Regions from separate parts of the Streptomyces sp. NPDC086554 genome, predicted to be linked through region 3. Evidence: riboswitches for the same ligand, from Rfam matches in the RefSeq annotation. Region 3 holds a riboswitch; each other region holds the start of a gene.
What was found. A riboswitch is a leader RNA that binds a small molecule or an ion and turns the genes downstream of it on or off. The one in region 3 is predicted to bind cobalamin.
Positions count from the first base shown of each region.

Region 1: linked by a shared signal. The riboswitch ahead of metE (5-methyltetrahydropteroyltriglutamate--homocysteine S-methyltransferase) and the one ahead of AB0O76_RS37820 (cobalamin biosynthesis protein) in region 3 are both predicted to bind cobalamin.
Region 2: linked by a shared signal. The riboswitch ahead of AB0O76_RS17620 (hypothetical protein) and the one ahead of AB0O76_RS37820 (cobalamin biosynthesis protein) in region 3 are both predicted to bind cobalamin.

Region 1 covers NZ_JBFBJK010000035.1:72,886-76,928, reverse strand. Annotated here, with positions in the region: gene metE (5-methyltetrahydropteroyltriglutamate--homocysteine S-methyltransferase) at 1-1,701, opposite strand, end outside; cobalamin riboswitch at 1,894-2,124, opposite strand; partial or broken gene AB0O76_RS38975 (oxidoreductase) at 2,262-2,354, opposite strand; gene AB0O76_RS38970 (hypothetical protein) at 2,452-2,637, opposite strand; gene AB0O76_RS38965 (hypothetical protein) at 2,730-3,038, shown strand; gene AB0O76_RS38960 (dihydrofolate reductase family protein) at 2,980-3,627, shown strand; gene AB0O76_RS38955 (amino acid ABC transporter permease) at 3,650-4,043, opposite strand, start outside.
Region 2 covers NZ_JBFBJK010000009.1:270,413-274,455, reverse strand. Annotated here, with positions in the region: gene AB0O76_RS17635 (DUF5134 domain-containing protein) at 1-592, shown strand, start outside; gene AB0O76_RS17630 (cupredoxin domain-containing protein) at 801-1,205, shown strand; gene AB0O76_RS17625 (CbtA family protein) at 1,300-2,049, opposite strand; gene AB0O76_RS17620 (hypothetical protein) at 2,061-2,297, opposite strand; cobalamin riboswitch at 2,328-2,458, opposite strand; gene AB0O76_RS17615 (MFS transporter) at 2,542-3,945, opposite strand; gene AB0O76_RS17610 (MerR family transcriptional regulator) at 4,030-4,043, opposite strand, start outside.
Region 3 covers NZ_JBFBJK010000033.1:24,936-28,978, forward strand. Annotated here, with positions in the region: gene AB0O76_RS37815 (cobyric acid synthase) at 1-732, opposite strand, end outside; gene AB0O76_RS37820 (cobalamin biosynthesis protein) at 729-1,754, opposite strand; cobalamin riboswitch at 1,877-2,030, opposite strand; gene AB0O76_RS37825 (hypothetical protein) at 2,129-2,365, opposite strand; gene AB0O76_RS37830 (inorganic phosphate transporter) at 2,378-3,646, opposite strand; gene AB0O76_RS37835 (lysozyme) at 3,848-4,043, opposite strand, start outside.

The DNA.
Region 1 (4,043 bases), on a different contig from region 3:
GACCGGCTTCTGCGTGAGCGATTGGGCGTACGCGGTCCAGCGCACCGTCATCGGCTCGGGACGGGAGATGTCGCCGGCCAGGATCGGCGGACGGACGTAACGCGTCCCGTAGGACTGGACCCAACCATGCTGCGTGGCCAGATATCCGGTAAGCCGTTCTGCGAAGTATTGCACCATGTCGTTGCGTTCGGGCTCGCCGTGCACCAGGACGTCGATGCCGGTCTTCTCCTGGAAGGCGATGACCTCGCGGATCTCGGCCTCGATGCGCTCCTCGTACGCGGCCGTGCCGATGCGTCCGGCGCGCAAGTCGGCGCGGGCGGTGCGCAGTTCGCCGGTCTGCGGGAAGGAGCCGATGGACGTCGTCGGAAGCAGCGGCAGGCGCAGCCGTTCGCGCTGGGCGGCGGCCCGCTCGGCGTATGTCTGGGAACGGCGGGTGTCCGCGTCGGTGACGGCCGCGGCGCGGGCCCGCACCTCCGGATCGCGGGTGAGCGAGGAACTGGCGCGCGACGCCAAGTCAGCGCGATTGGCGGCGAGTTGAGCGGCAATAGCACCGGTGCCTTCACCCAGACCACGGGCGAGGGTGGCGATCTCACCGGTCTTCTGCCGGGCGAAGGCAAGCCAGCGGGCGATCTGCGGATCGAGGCCCTTCTCTGCGTCGGCGTCCAGCGGGACGTGCAGCAGGGAGCAGGAAGCGGCCACATCCACCCGGTCGGCGAGGCCGAGCAGCGTACCCAGCAGGGCCAGGGACTTCCCCAGGTCATTGATCCACACATTGCGGCCGTCGACGACACCGGCGACAAGACGCTTGCCGGGCAGGCCGCCGACGGCGGCGAGGTCGTCGAGATTGGCGACGGCGGGCCCGGTGAAGTCGATGGCGAGACCGTCGACGGGCGCCTTCGCCAGGACGGGCAGGGCGTCGCCGAGCCGGTCGAAATAGGAGGCGACGAGGAGTCGGGGCCGGTCGGTGAGCGCGCCGAGATCGCGGTAGGCGCGGGCGGTGGCGTTCAGTTCGGCAGGGGTGCGGTCCTGCACCAGGGCGGGCTCGTCCAGCTGGACCCACTCGGCGCCCGCGGCGCGCAGATCGGCGAGGACCTCGGCGTACACCGGAAGCAGCCGGTCGAGGAGCGTCAGCGGCTCGAAGTCCGGGGCAACGCCGGGTGCGGGCTTGGCGAGCAGCAGATAGGTGACGGGACCGACGAGGACGGGCCGCCCGGTGTGCCCGAGAGCGAGAGCCTCGCCCAGCTCGGCAACCTGCTTGCCGGAGTCCGCACTGAACACGGTGTCAGGCCCCAACTCCGGCACCAGATAGTGATAGTTGGTGTCGAACCACTTGGTCATCTCAAGGGGCGCCACGTCCTGCGTGCCCCGCGCCATGGCGAAGTAACCGTCCAGCTGGTCGGCTTCGACGGCGGCACGGTGACGGTCCGGGATGGCGCCCACCATGACGCTGGTGTCCAGGACATGGTCGTAGTACGAGAAGTCCCCGGTCGGCACCTCGTGAATGCCGGCGTCGACGAGCTGCCGCCAGTTGTCGCGACGCAACTCGGAAGCGGTCCGGCGCAGTTCGTCCGCGCCGACACGCCCCTTCCAGTACCCCTCGATGGCCTTCTTCAGTTCCCGGTCGGCGCCTTGCCGGGGATAGCCGTACACGGTGGCCTCGGCGGTGCGGGCCGCGGCTGTGGCGGTGGATGTGGCGGTCACGGAACTCTCCTTCGCGAGTACTCGTCCTGGTTCCCGGGACGGGACGAGGACGCGAAGGGACGGCAAGAAAGGCGAGCCCCGTGGGGTAGCCCCTGAGTGCGCCCGGGATGCCCCTGAGCGGGGATGCCCCTGGCCGGGGATGCTCGCTTCCGCCGCCGACCCGCCCTCGAGGTCACCGAGATGCCGTGCGCTCCTTCGCGCACGGGCAGTGGCAGGTCTTCGGACTCACGGGCCCGCCGAGCCCTCTCGAAGGAGGACGAGGCACCTACTGGCCGTCGCTTCCCGGATCCGCAGGCGAATCCAGTGCGTATGACGGCGGTCGTTCCCGCTCACCGCTGCGGGGCAGTCCCGGATTCCCACCGGGTTCCCTCTTACGACGCGCCTGCCTGGCGGACAGGGCGAACCAGCTGCGTGGGGAAGCCTATACGTACGAGAGGAGTCCTCTCATGACGGATGGCATGGGCGAGCGCCTCTCGTACGCGACGCAGGGCTGCCCCTGGCCAGCCGGTGAGGCCGCCGTCCACAAGGATCTGCGCCCCGGTGATGTACGTGGCGTCCGGCCGTCCTCCCAGTTCCCGGGCCATGGCCTTGGTCATGCCGACGAGGGCCGACTTGCTCAGCGAGTAGAGGGAGAAGCCGGGGACGGGGACCTGACTGGCGGAACTGCTGCTGCGGCCCTTGTCTCGCGCTCGAAGCGCCAGCTGTCGGCGAGCGCGCCGACGTCCACCGTGTCGTATCCCAGCTTGTTCATCAGTGCGGTGTCCTCGGCCCGCGCCCCGGCGTCGTCGCCGGCGATCGGCAGGCCCTGACCAACTTGGCGCCAGGCAGACCCTGTTGGGCGAACTGACCGATGGTCAGCGTCTCCTCGTCCAGCTCCTCGATCCGTCCGTCGCGGGAGGGGTAGTAGTTCGCGGCGTCCAGGACGCCTTTGCCCACCAGCGCGCACCCAGCTCGCCGACGAGACCGGCCAGGGTCTGCGGGCCGCGCGAGTTCGCGACGACCACGTCCATGCCCGCGGCCAGGGCTGGGTGGTACCCGAAGCCGGGCCCCGGGTCTTCCTCGCGCCAGGAGACATCGCGCTGGTGCGCGGCCGGGCTCCGTACGCCCTGGCCGACTCCCCGGACACCGCGCCGCAGATCCTGCGCCGTCCCCGGGGTCGATCCATGGCCAGAACGCTCCAGTACCTTTGCGTACGTCTACGGTGGCCGGGATGTCCCGGCTGCATGACCGAGCTGATGCGACGAAACTGGACCAGCAGAGGGAAGGAAGTCTCCAGCCATGTCACTCGCCCGCGTCCACAACTTCTCCATCTCGCTCGACGGCTTCGGCACCGGTGAGGGTCAGAGCCACGACGCGCCGTTCGGCCACGCCGGCGAAAGGCTGCACGAGTGGATGTTCACCACCCGGTTCTGGCACAGGATGACCGACCGGCCCGGCGGGACCGCCGGCCTCGACGACGCTTTCGCCCAGCAGTTCGCACCCGGGATCGGCGCCGAGATCATGGGCGCCGGGAAGTTCGGCCCGCCCGGCTGGCACAAGGACCCGGACTGGAAGGGGTGGTGGGGGCCCAACCCGCCGTTCCACACACCGACCTTCATCCTCACCCATCACCCCCGCCCGCCGATCGAGATGGAGGGCGGCACGACGTTCCACTTCCTCGACACTTCGCCCGCCACGGCGCTCGAGACGGCCCGCGAGGCAGCGGACGGCCAGGACGTACGCATCGGCGGCGGGCCCACCGTGATCCGCGACTTCCTTGCCGCCGGGCTCGTCGACCACATGCACATCGTGGTGGTCCCGATCCTGCTCGGCCGAGGCGTCCGCCTCTGGGACGGACTGACGGGCACCGAGCAGAACTACGAGGTCGAGGCCGCCTCCTCGCCCAGCGGAGTAACGCATGTGACGTTCACCCGCGTGGGGCTCTGAACCACCGGGAACGCTCCCCATGTCATTTGCTGGAGTTGCCGCCCCCGCCACCGAGATCGTCACGGCTCACGTGCTCGCCCGGTGTCGCCAGGGTCTCGACCGCGTCCACGCCGACCACCGCGCCGGTGGACTTCTTGCCGCGCCTCAGCCTGCCTTCCAGCCAGCCCGCGAAGGACGTGAGCGCGAAGTTCAGCAGGACGAAGATCACCGAGACCACGGTGAAGCTGGCGATGGTGTTCGCACCGTAGTTCGCGCTCATCGGGCGGACCGACGCAAGGAGTTCGGAGAAACCGAGCAGCGCGCCGCCCAGCGCGGTGTCCTTCACGATGACCACCAGCTGGCTGACGATCGCCGGGAGCATCGCGGTGACCGACTGCGGAAGGAGCACATGGCGCATGACCTGGTTCTTGCGCATG
Region 2 (4,043 bases), on a different contig from region 3:
CACGCGCGAGTACGGCTGGAAGCGTGGCCGCCACTGGGTGCACCTCATCGTCGGCAGCTCCGGCATGGTGATCATGACTCTGGCCATGACGAGCACCCCGTCCGGACCGGTGCTCGCTCTGGGCCACGGTTCCACCATGGCCGACATGCCAGGGACGGAGGACATGGCAGGCATGGAGTCCATGCCTGGGATGGACACGCATGGCATGAGTACCCATGCTGTCGCCGCCGGGGCCGACGCGCCGTCACCTTCCGTCTGGCGCTTCGTGATCGCCGCACTCGCCGTCTACTTCCTGCTGTCCATCGCCGCGTCCGTGTGGGCACGCGTGCGCGGCACGGGCAGGGACAGACTCGCCGGAAACCGCGAGCGTGGCCGACGCCGCAGCTGGGGCCGCTGGCTGCTCACCATGCCCGACACGGTCGTCGTGTTCCTGGCGTCGCTGACGATCTTGGTGTGGGACCGGGCCCGCGCAGCGGAAGGCGGGCGCCACGGCCAGCGCCGCAGGCTCGGCGCTACACCGGAGGCGGCGCTCGCCGCCCACATCGGCATGGGCGGCACCATGTCCGCGATGCTGTTGATGATGGCTGCTTGATGCGCGGGCCCGCCGCCCCGCACCTGGCCCGGCCGCGCGGACCCTCGCCAGCGGTCTGAGCTGAACAAGAGTGGTCGGGTTCAGCGCCGCGGGCGAGAATGGACCCGACCGATCCACGCACCCCGGCGGGCTCGGATTCGTTGGCTCTCAGCCCCTGCGTACGGTCCCACTCGGGGATGCCCATCCGAAATCCGAAGGGCCCGGTCCGATGACGTCTTCGCATCACCGGCGGAATGTCGCCTCCCTCGCACTCGGAGCCGCGGCCGCACTGCTTTTCGTCACCGCCTGCTCCAGCGGGGACGACGCCTCCACCCCGGCCTCCTCGCCCCCTGCCTCGACATCCGCGCCAACGAGCACCGGCGAGGTACGCCTGACCGTGAAGGACTTCGCGTTCAGCCCCGCGACACTGACTGTGCGTCCCGGCGAGAAGATCGCGGTGGTCAACCAGGACTCCGAAGCACACACGGTGACCGCCACGGAGGGCAAGACATTCGACACAGGGAGCATCCCTGGCGGCGGGTCCGCCACTCTCACGGCCCCTTCCGACACCGGCCGTTACGCCTTCGACTGCACCTTTCACCCGTCCATGAAGGGCACTCTGATCGTGCGTTGAAGCCTCACGCGGACTGCGACAGCACCAGCCGCTCGCCGGAGCGGCCGACGCCCGTGACGCGCACAGGGACGTCGGCCGAGGCACGACCGGAGGGTCAGGCTGCGGGTACGGGTGCAGTCCGCGCACTCGCCCCCATCCGCGTACGAGCCGCCCGCAAGCCGATGAGACCGAAGCCCACGGCCAGCAAGGCCCACAGCAGCCCCACGGACGCCGCCGAGAGCACCCGGAAGTCCCACACCAGCGTCGCGGGAGCGTTCACCACGTCGGGGTTGTCCGGCAGCGCGAAGAGTGAGCCGAGCGCGGTCACCATGATGGCCGCGACAGCGAGCTGGCGCAGCGGCGCGGGGTGGCCGTGCCGCTCCAACCACGTGCGGATGCTCCAGGCCAGGACGACAGCGATCAAGCTGATCCCGATGGCCGCGAGCCACGCATCGCCGCGGACACCGACCGTGCCCGGGTCGCCCACGCCCGGCGGGTTCGCCGGATAGCGCAGGAATGGCAGTAGCCAGACTCCGGTGAATCCGGCGCCCGCCAGCATCAGCGACCGCTTCCAGGGCGCGCTGTCCGGGTCCCGACGGTGCAGCACCGCGTACACGACAGCGAAGAGCACCCCGATCGCCGCACCAGTGCCAACTGCGGCCACCACCAGGCCCGTGTGCTGGGTGGAGCGGGAGAAGACCTCGACCGCGGCACTCGCGCCGCGCGCCTCTTCACGGGCCGCTTCCAGCCGCACCGCACGGTCCAGTACCGGTTCCGCGAACAGCACCGAGAAGCCTCCGCTGACCAGACCGGCGACTCCACCCGCGAACGTGCCCCGGCCCAGCAGGAACAGGAGAGAAGTCATGAGCGCTCTCCTCAGTGGCAAGGGGCACCGAAGAGGTGCCGCCCGTCGTGCGCGAACTCGTGGACGTAGTTGGCCGATGTCGCGACCTTGCCGAGCATCGGTGACAGCAGCGCCCCCTGGTCCAGGAAGACCGCGTCCAGCACGACCAGCGCGAGAATCACCGCCGCGGCAGCGATGAGCCCGTCCCGCAGCGGGTGAACGACCAGCCCCGCGGCAGATCGCGTTCCGGGAACCGCTGAAGCACTCATGAAACCTCCTCGTGGGGTGCGCACGCCCCACTTGCCTGGAGGACGAAGGGTCAGTGTCTGACTCCCGGGTCACCCCGGTCACAGTGGCGGCACCGCCCCGGATTTCCACCGGGTTCCTGCTCACCTTCGCCTCGATGCGAACTTGTCGTCGCGTGTGCGCGACGTCTACTAGGCAACTTAGAGCAAGGCCCTCTGTGCCCGATAGGGGTTCACGGATGGCGTCGCACGGGACAGCTTCGTGCAGCTAGCCGTGCTTTGCCGACATGTCGCGTACGTCCGCCGCAGATTCTGAGCGGCGGCTTCCGAGCAGGGTGGCGATGAGGAGGGCTCCGAGCGCGAGGAGGGCCGCAGCGACGATGAGCGCGAGTGAGTAGCCTTCCGTCGCGGCGTGCAGCGGGCCGGTCGAATCGGCCACGGCGTCGCTGCGGCGCGCGGCCAGGGTGACGAGTACCGCCACCCCCACAGCGCCGCCGATCTGTTGAACGGAGCTGAGGAGCGCAGAGCCGAGACCGGCGTTCTCCTCGGTGGTGCCTGTGAGCGCGGCGACTGTCAGGGCAGGAAGGCTCAGGCCGCAGCCGAGGCTCATGACAAGCATGCCGGGCAGCACCCCGGATGCGTAGCTGTCGTTCGGTGTCACGTCGGACAGCAGGAGCAGCCCCGCTGAGCTGATCAGGAACGACACGACGAAAGTCCGGCGCATCCCGAACCTGATCACTGCGCGGGAGGAGAGCCACATGCCCGTCAGGATTCCGGCACCGTAGGGCAGGTAGGCGATGCCAGCCTTGAGCGGACCGTAGCGCAGCACGGTCTGCAGGTGGATCATCAGCAGGAAGGCCATCGCGTAGAGGGCAGCGGAGAACAGCAGGGTCGCACCGTTGGCGACGGCACGGGTGCGGAAGGACAGGAACGACAAGGGCACCAGTGGCTCGGCCGTGCGTGACTCGACCGCGAGGAACGAGACGGTCAGGACGACGGCAAGGAGCAGGGGCCCGGCAACGGCCGAGTCACCCCAACCCGACTCCCCGGCCTGGAGCAGACCGTAGACCAGCGACAAGACGGCGCCGGTGCCCAAGACCGCGCCAGGTACGTCCAGGCGCGCCTGGCGGGTGGCCCGGCTCTCGGCGACGAGGCGCGGGAGCAGTACCAGAGCCCCGGCGGCCACGGGCAGGTTGATCAGGAAGATCCAGCGCCAGGAGGTGAGGCCGGTCAGCGCCCCGGAGATCACCAAGCCCATGGTGCCGCCCAGACCGGCGATGCCGCCCCAGATGCTGAATGCCTTGGCGCGCTCCTCGGCACCTGGGAACAGAAGTGTGATCAGGGACAGTGCGGCCGGGCTGGCCATGGCCGCGCCCGCCCCCTGGACGAATCTCCCGGTCACCAACTGCCAGGGTTCCTGGGCGAGTCCGCAGGCCAGGCTCGCCGCACCGAACAGCGCCACGCCGCTGAGGAAGACGCGTCGGCGGCCCAGCAGGTCGGCCGCGCGGCCGGAAATCAACAGCAGCCCGCCGAAGGCGAGGAAGTACGCGTTGACGACCCAGGCCAGGCCCGCGGCACTGAAGCCGAGTTCATCCCGGACGCTGGGGAGAGCGACACTCACCACGTTGTCGTCCAGGACCAGCATGAATTGCACGAAGCACAGCACGATCAGCGCCGACCGGCGGCGGCCGGTGGTTGCGTCAAGGGGGAAGCCCCTGAGCCGCGGGCGGAAGCCCTGAGCCGTGTGCGGAAGGGACTACGCGTCCTCAA
Region 3 (4,043 bases):
CCGCAGGGACACCCGGAGCCCGTCCTCCTCGTCGATGCCCAGACCGTGCTGGAACGGCAGCACACCGAACGTGCGCCGCCCGGTGAGTCCTTGCAGCATGTCGAGCCCGGGTTCGAGCAGCGAGACATCGCCCCGGAACTTGTTGACGAGATACCCGGCGACCAGTTCCTGGTCCTCGGCGCTGAGCAGCGCGGTCGTGCCGAAGAAGGAGGCGAAGACGCCACCACGGTCGATGTCGCCGACCACGACGACGGGGAAGCGGGCGGCCCGCGCGATCCCCATGTTCACTATGTCCGTACGCCGCAGATTGATCTCGGCGGGACTGCCCGCGCCTTCGCAGATCACGGCGTCATAGCTGCCCCGAAGTTCCTCAAGACATCCCACGACGGTGGAGAGCAGCGCTTCCTGCCGCCCACCGTGATAGCCCCGCGCACTCATCTCGCCCACGGGCTTGCCCATGAGCACGACCTGACTGCTGCGGTCGCTGCCCGGCTTGAGCAGTACGGGATTCATCAGCGCGGTCGGCTCGACGCGGGCGGCCTGCGCCTGCATGGCCTGCGCCCGCCCGATCTCGGCGCCCTCGCGCGTGACGAAGGAGTTGAGCGACATGTTCTGCGCCTTGAACGGCGCGACGGACACGCCTTTGCGGGTCAGCCACCGGCAGATCCCGGCGGTGACGACGCTCTTCCCGGCATCTGATGTGGTCCCGGCGACGAGCAGCCCGCCACTCATGAGCGTCCTCCCAGCTTGTGCTGCCCGTGCTGTCCTGGCTGTGGGCAGGCGTTCCGCAGGGCGGAACGGGTGGGCACAGCCCCAACTGCCGGGCTCCGCTTCCGACGGGCGGCAATGGCAACCCCCAGCGCCAGCAAGCCGACCCGCCGAGACAGCCGCACAGCCCGCTCGATGTCAGCCACGGCAACGTCCCGCCCACCCCGGTTCAGAACGGGCCGATGCTCAACCCGCCCCCCGTACGAGAGCGTCCCCCCGAGCCGCACCCCCAACGCCCCCGCAAAGGCCGCCTCTACAGGCCCCGCGTTAGGGCTCGGATGCGCAGCGGCATCCTCACGCCAGGCCCGCAGCGCCCCGGACGGCGAATCCCCCGCAGCAGCCGCCAGCAGGGCGGTAAGCCGAGCCCCCGGCCACCCCAGAACATCATCGAGCCGAGCAGACGCCCACCCGTACCGGAGGTACCTCGCGGACTTGTGCCCCACCATCGCGTCCAACGTGTTCACGGCCCGGAACCCCACGAGCCCCGGCACCCCGCCCAACGCCCCCCAGACCAGCGCCCCCACGACGGCGTCGGACGTGTTCTCGGCGACGGACTCGACCACGGCCCGCGCGATGCCGTCGGCATCCAGCGCCTGCGGATCCCGCCCGCACAGATGCGGCAGCCGCTCCCGCGCCACCTCGATGTCCCCGGCGGCGAGCGCACCGCCGACGGCCCGCGCCTCACGCCCGAGCGAGGTCCCGCCGACCACGGCCCAGGTCGCGGCGGCGGTCAGCGCGACCGATCCGGCACGCGAGCGACGACGTACAAGAGAAGAGGCAAGGGCGGCGGCACCCGCAGCCCCGCCGGCGCACACCACGGCATGCAGCGCACCCCACCCGCGGTGATCCCGCCACAGGACACGCTCGACGGCACCCGCCGCACGCCCGAACGCGGCGACCGGATGCCCGCGGCGGGGATCGCCGAGGAGCAGGTCACCGAGGAGCCCGGCGGCGGCGCCGTACGCGAAGTCGCGATCGGCACACATGGGTTCAGCCGACCGCTACGTGAAGGGGAGCGACGGGCCCGGCCCGGAAGGGCGGGGGCACAGGAACCGGCAACGGGCGGCCGCGCATGGCGATATGTCCTCACTCAGGGTGTCCGCGCCCTGGTTCGACGTGATCGGCGGGCGAGAGTTCCTGGCTCACGGGGGACGTCGTCTCCCCGGTGACAGTGGCGGGACCGCGCCGGATTCGCACCGGCTTCCTCTTCTGCCGCCGTAATGGCTCCGGCAGTCCACCACGCCCGCGAACGCCCGTCAACTCGCCGTTGACCTGCGACGGGAGAGTGTGCCAAGGCCCACATACGAAGGTGGGGTGCAAGGCGCCGAAGCGTCCCGCACCCCACCTCGAACTCCGGTCGTCAGGCGACGATCAGATAGATCCCGTACGCCACCGCGGCCGTGCACAGCGCGAAGCACAGGTACGCGCCGGCGCGCGCCGCCACCGCGTTGCCGCCCGTGGCGGAAGAGGCGCCGGAGGTGGCCGCCTCGTGCTTGGAGAGGCCGACGATGCCGAGGGTGAACAGGCCCACCAGGGCCACTGTCACCGCGAGGCTGACTCCGAAGACGGAGCCGAGAGCTGCCCAGTCGATGTCCATGCTGATCTGTCCTTACACCGTGGCGCGGGCGGGATCCGCCACAGGGCCGGTCGGGGCCGGGATGGTGGCCTTGACGTGGTCGTCGTCGGTGGCCGTCGCGGCGGCACCGGTGGGCGGCGGCGTGACGGCGGCGATCGCGGTGGTGACGACGCCCGCGGGCTCCGCGCCGGAGCCGCCGATCTCGTCGTCCGCGACGTTCGTGTGGTCGACGGCGTTGCGCCGGGAGAGCACCCAGATGACGGTCGCGCCGCCGACCAGGAGCGCGGCGGTCGCCCCGATGCCCCAGGGGCCCTGCTTGGTGAGGAACTCGGCCCCCGCGCCGACCAGACCGGCGGCCGGGAGGGTCAGACCCCAGGCGACGAACATGCGGGTCGCCGTGGACCAGCGGACCACACCGCCCTTGCGGCCGAGGCCCGCGCCCATCACGGCGCCGGAGCAGGACTGCGTGGTGGAGAGCGAGAAGCCGATGTTCGACGAGGCGAGGATGACCGTCGCGGCGCTGGTTTGGGCGGCGAAGCCCTGCTGCGGCTGCAGGTCGGTGAGGCCCTTGCCCATGGTGCGGATGATGCGCCAGCCGCCCAGGTAGGTGCCGAGCGCGATGGCCACACCGGCCGAGACGATGACCCACATCGGGGGGTTCGCGCCGGGGTTGAGGACGCCGCCGGTGACCAGGGCGAGCGTGATGATGCCCATGGTCTTCTGCGCGTCGTTCGTGCCGTGCGCCAGCGAGACGAGGCCGGCGGAGGCGATCTGGCCCGCGCGGTAGCCCTTGGCGGTGGCCTTGGTGTCGGTGTTGCGGCCGATCCGGTACGTCAGGCGCGTGGCCGCCATCGCGGCGAGACCCGCCACGAGCGGCGCGGCGATGGCCGGGATCAGGATCTTGGTGACGACGGTGCCGCCGTCGATCGACGACCAGCCCATCGACATGACAGCGGCGCCGATGAGGCCGCCGAAGAGTGCGTGGGAGGAACTGGAGGGCAGGCCCACCAGCCAGGTCAGCAGATTCCAGAGGATCGCGCCCACCAGGGCCGCGAATATGACCTCTGTCTTCAGTCCGTCCTCGTTGACGATGCCGCCGGAGATCGTCTTGGCGACTTCGACGGAGAGGAAAGCTCCGACGAGGTTCAGCACGGCGGACATGGCCACCGCCGTCTTGGGCTTGAGAGCGCCGGTCGAGATGGTGGTCGCCATCGCGTTGGCTGTGTCGTGGAAACCGTTCGTGAAATCGAACACGAGAGCGGTAACGATCACGATCCCGAGGAGAAGCGTGATGTGTTCCATTTACCCAGGCTTCTGTTGGACGTCAGTGGCATGTGGAACGTAGGCAACCTGAGTGAACGGAAAGTGAACTGGGCCGGGCCGTGCGGTGACTCGAACCGAAGTGCCGCCACTCCGCTTCCGTCGGAACCGTGACGGAGATCGTCAGGAGTGGCGGCACGAGGCCCGGAATCCGGGCTTCCAAGGGTGCTGGCTCCCCTCGGGCTACCCGCGGGCGAACCTCTTCAGCTGGCTCATCGAGCCGTTGAAGAGATTCTGATCACCCGGCAGCTTGCCGCTGTTGTCGTACTGCCAGAAGGTCAAGTACGACCAGCCCTTGGGCAGCGTCCCCGACGTCGACGACCAGCGCGCCAGCCACAGTGCGTGATTCACCCCGAAGGCGCGGCTGCCGCCCGTGCAA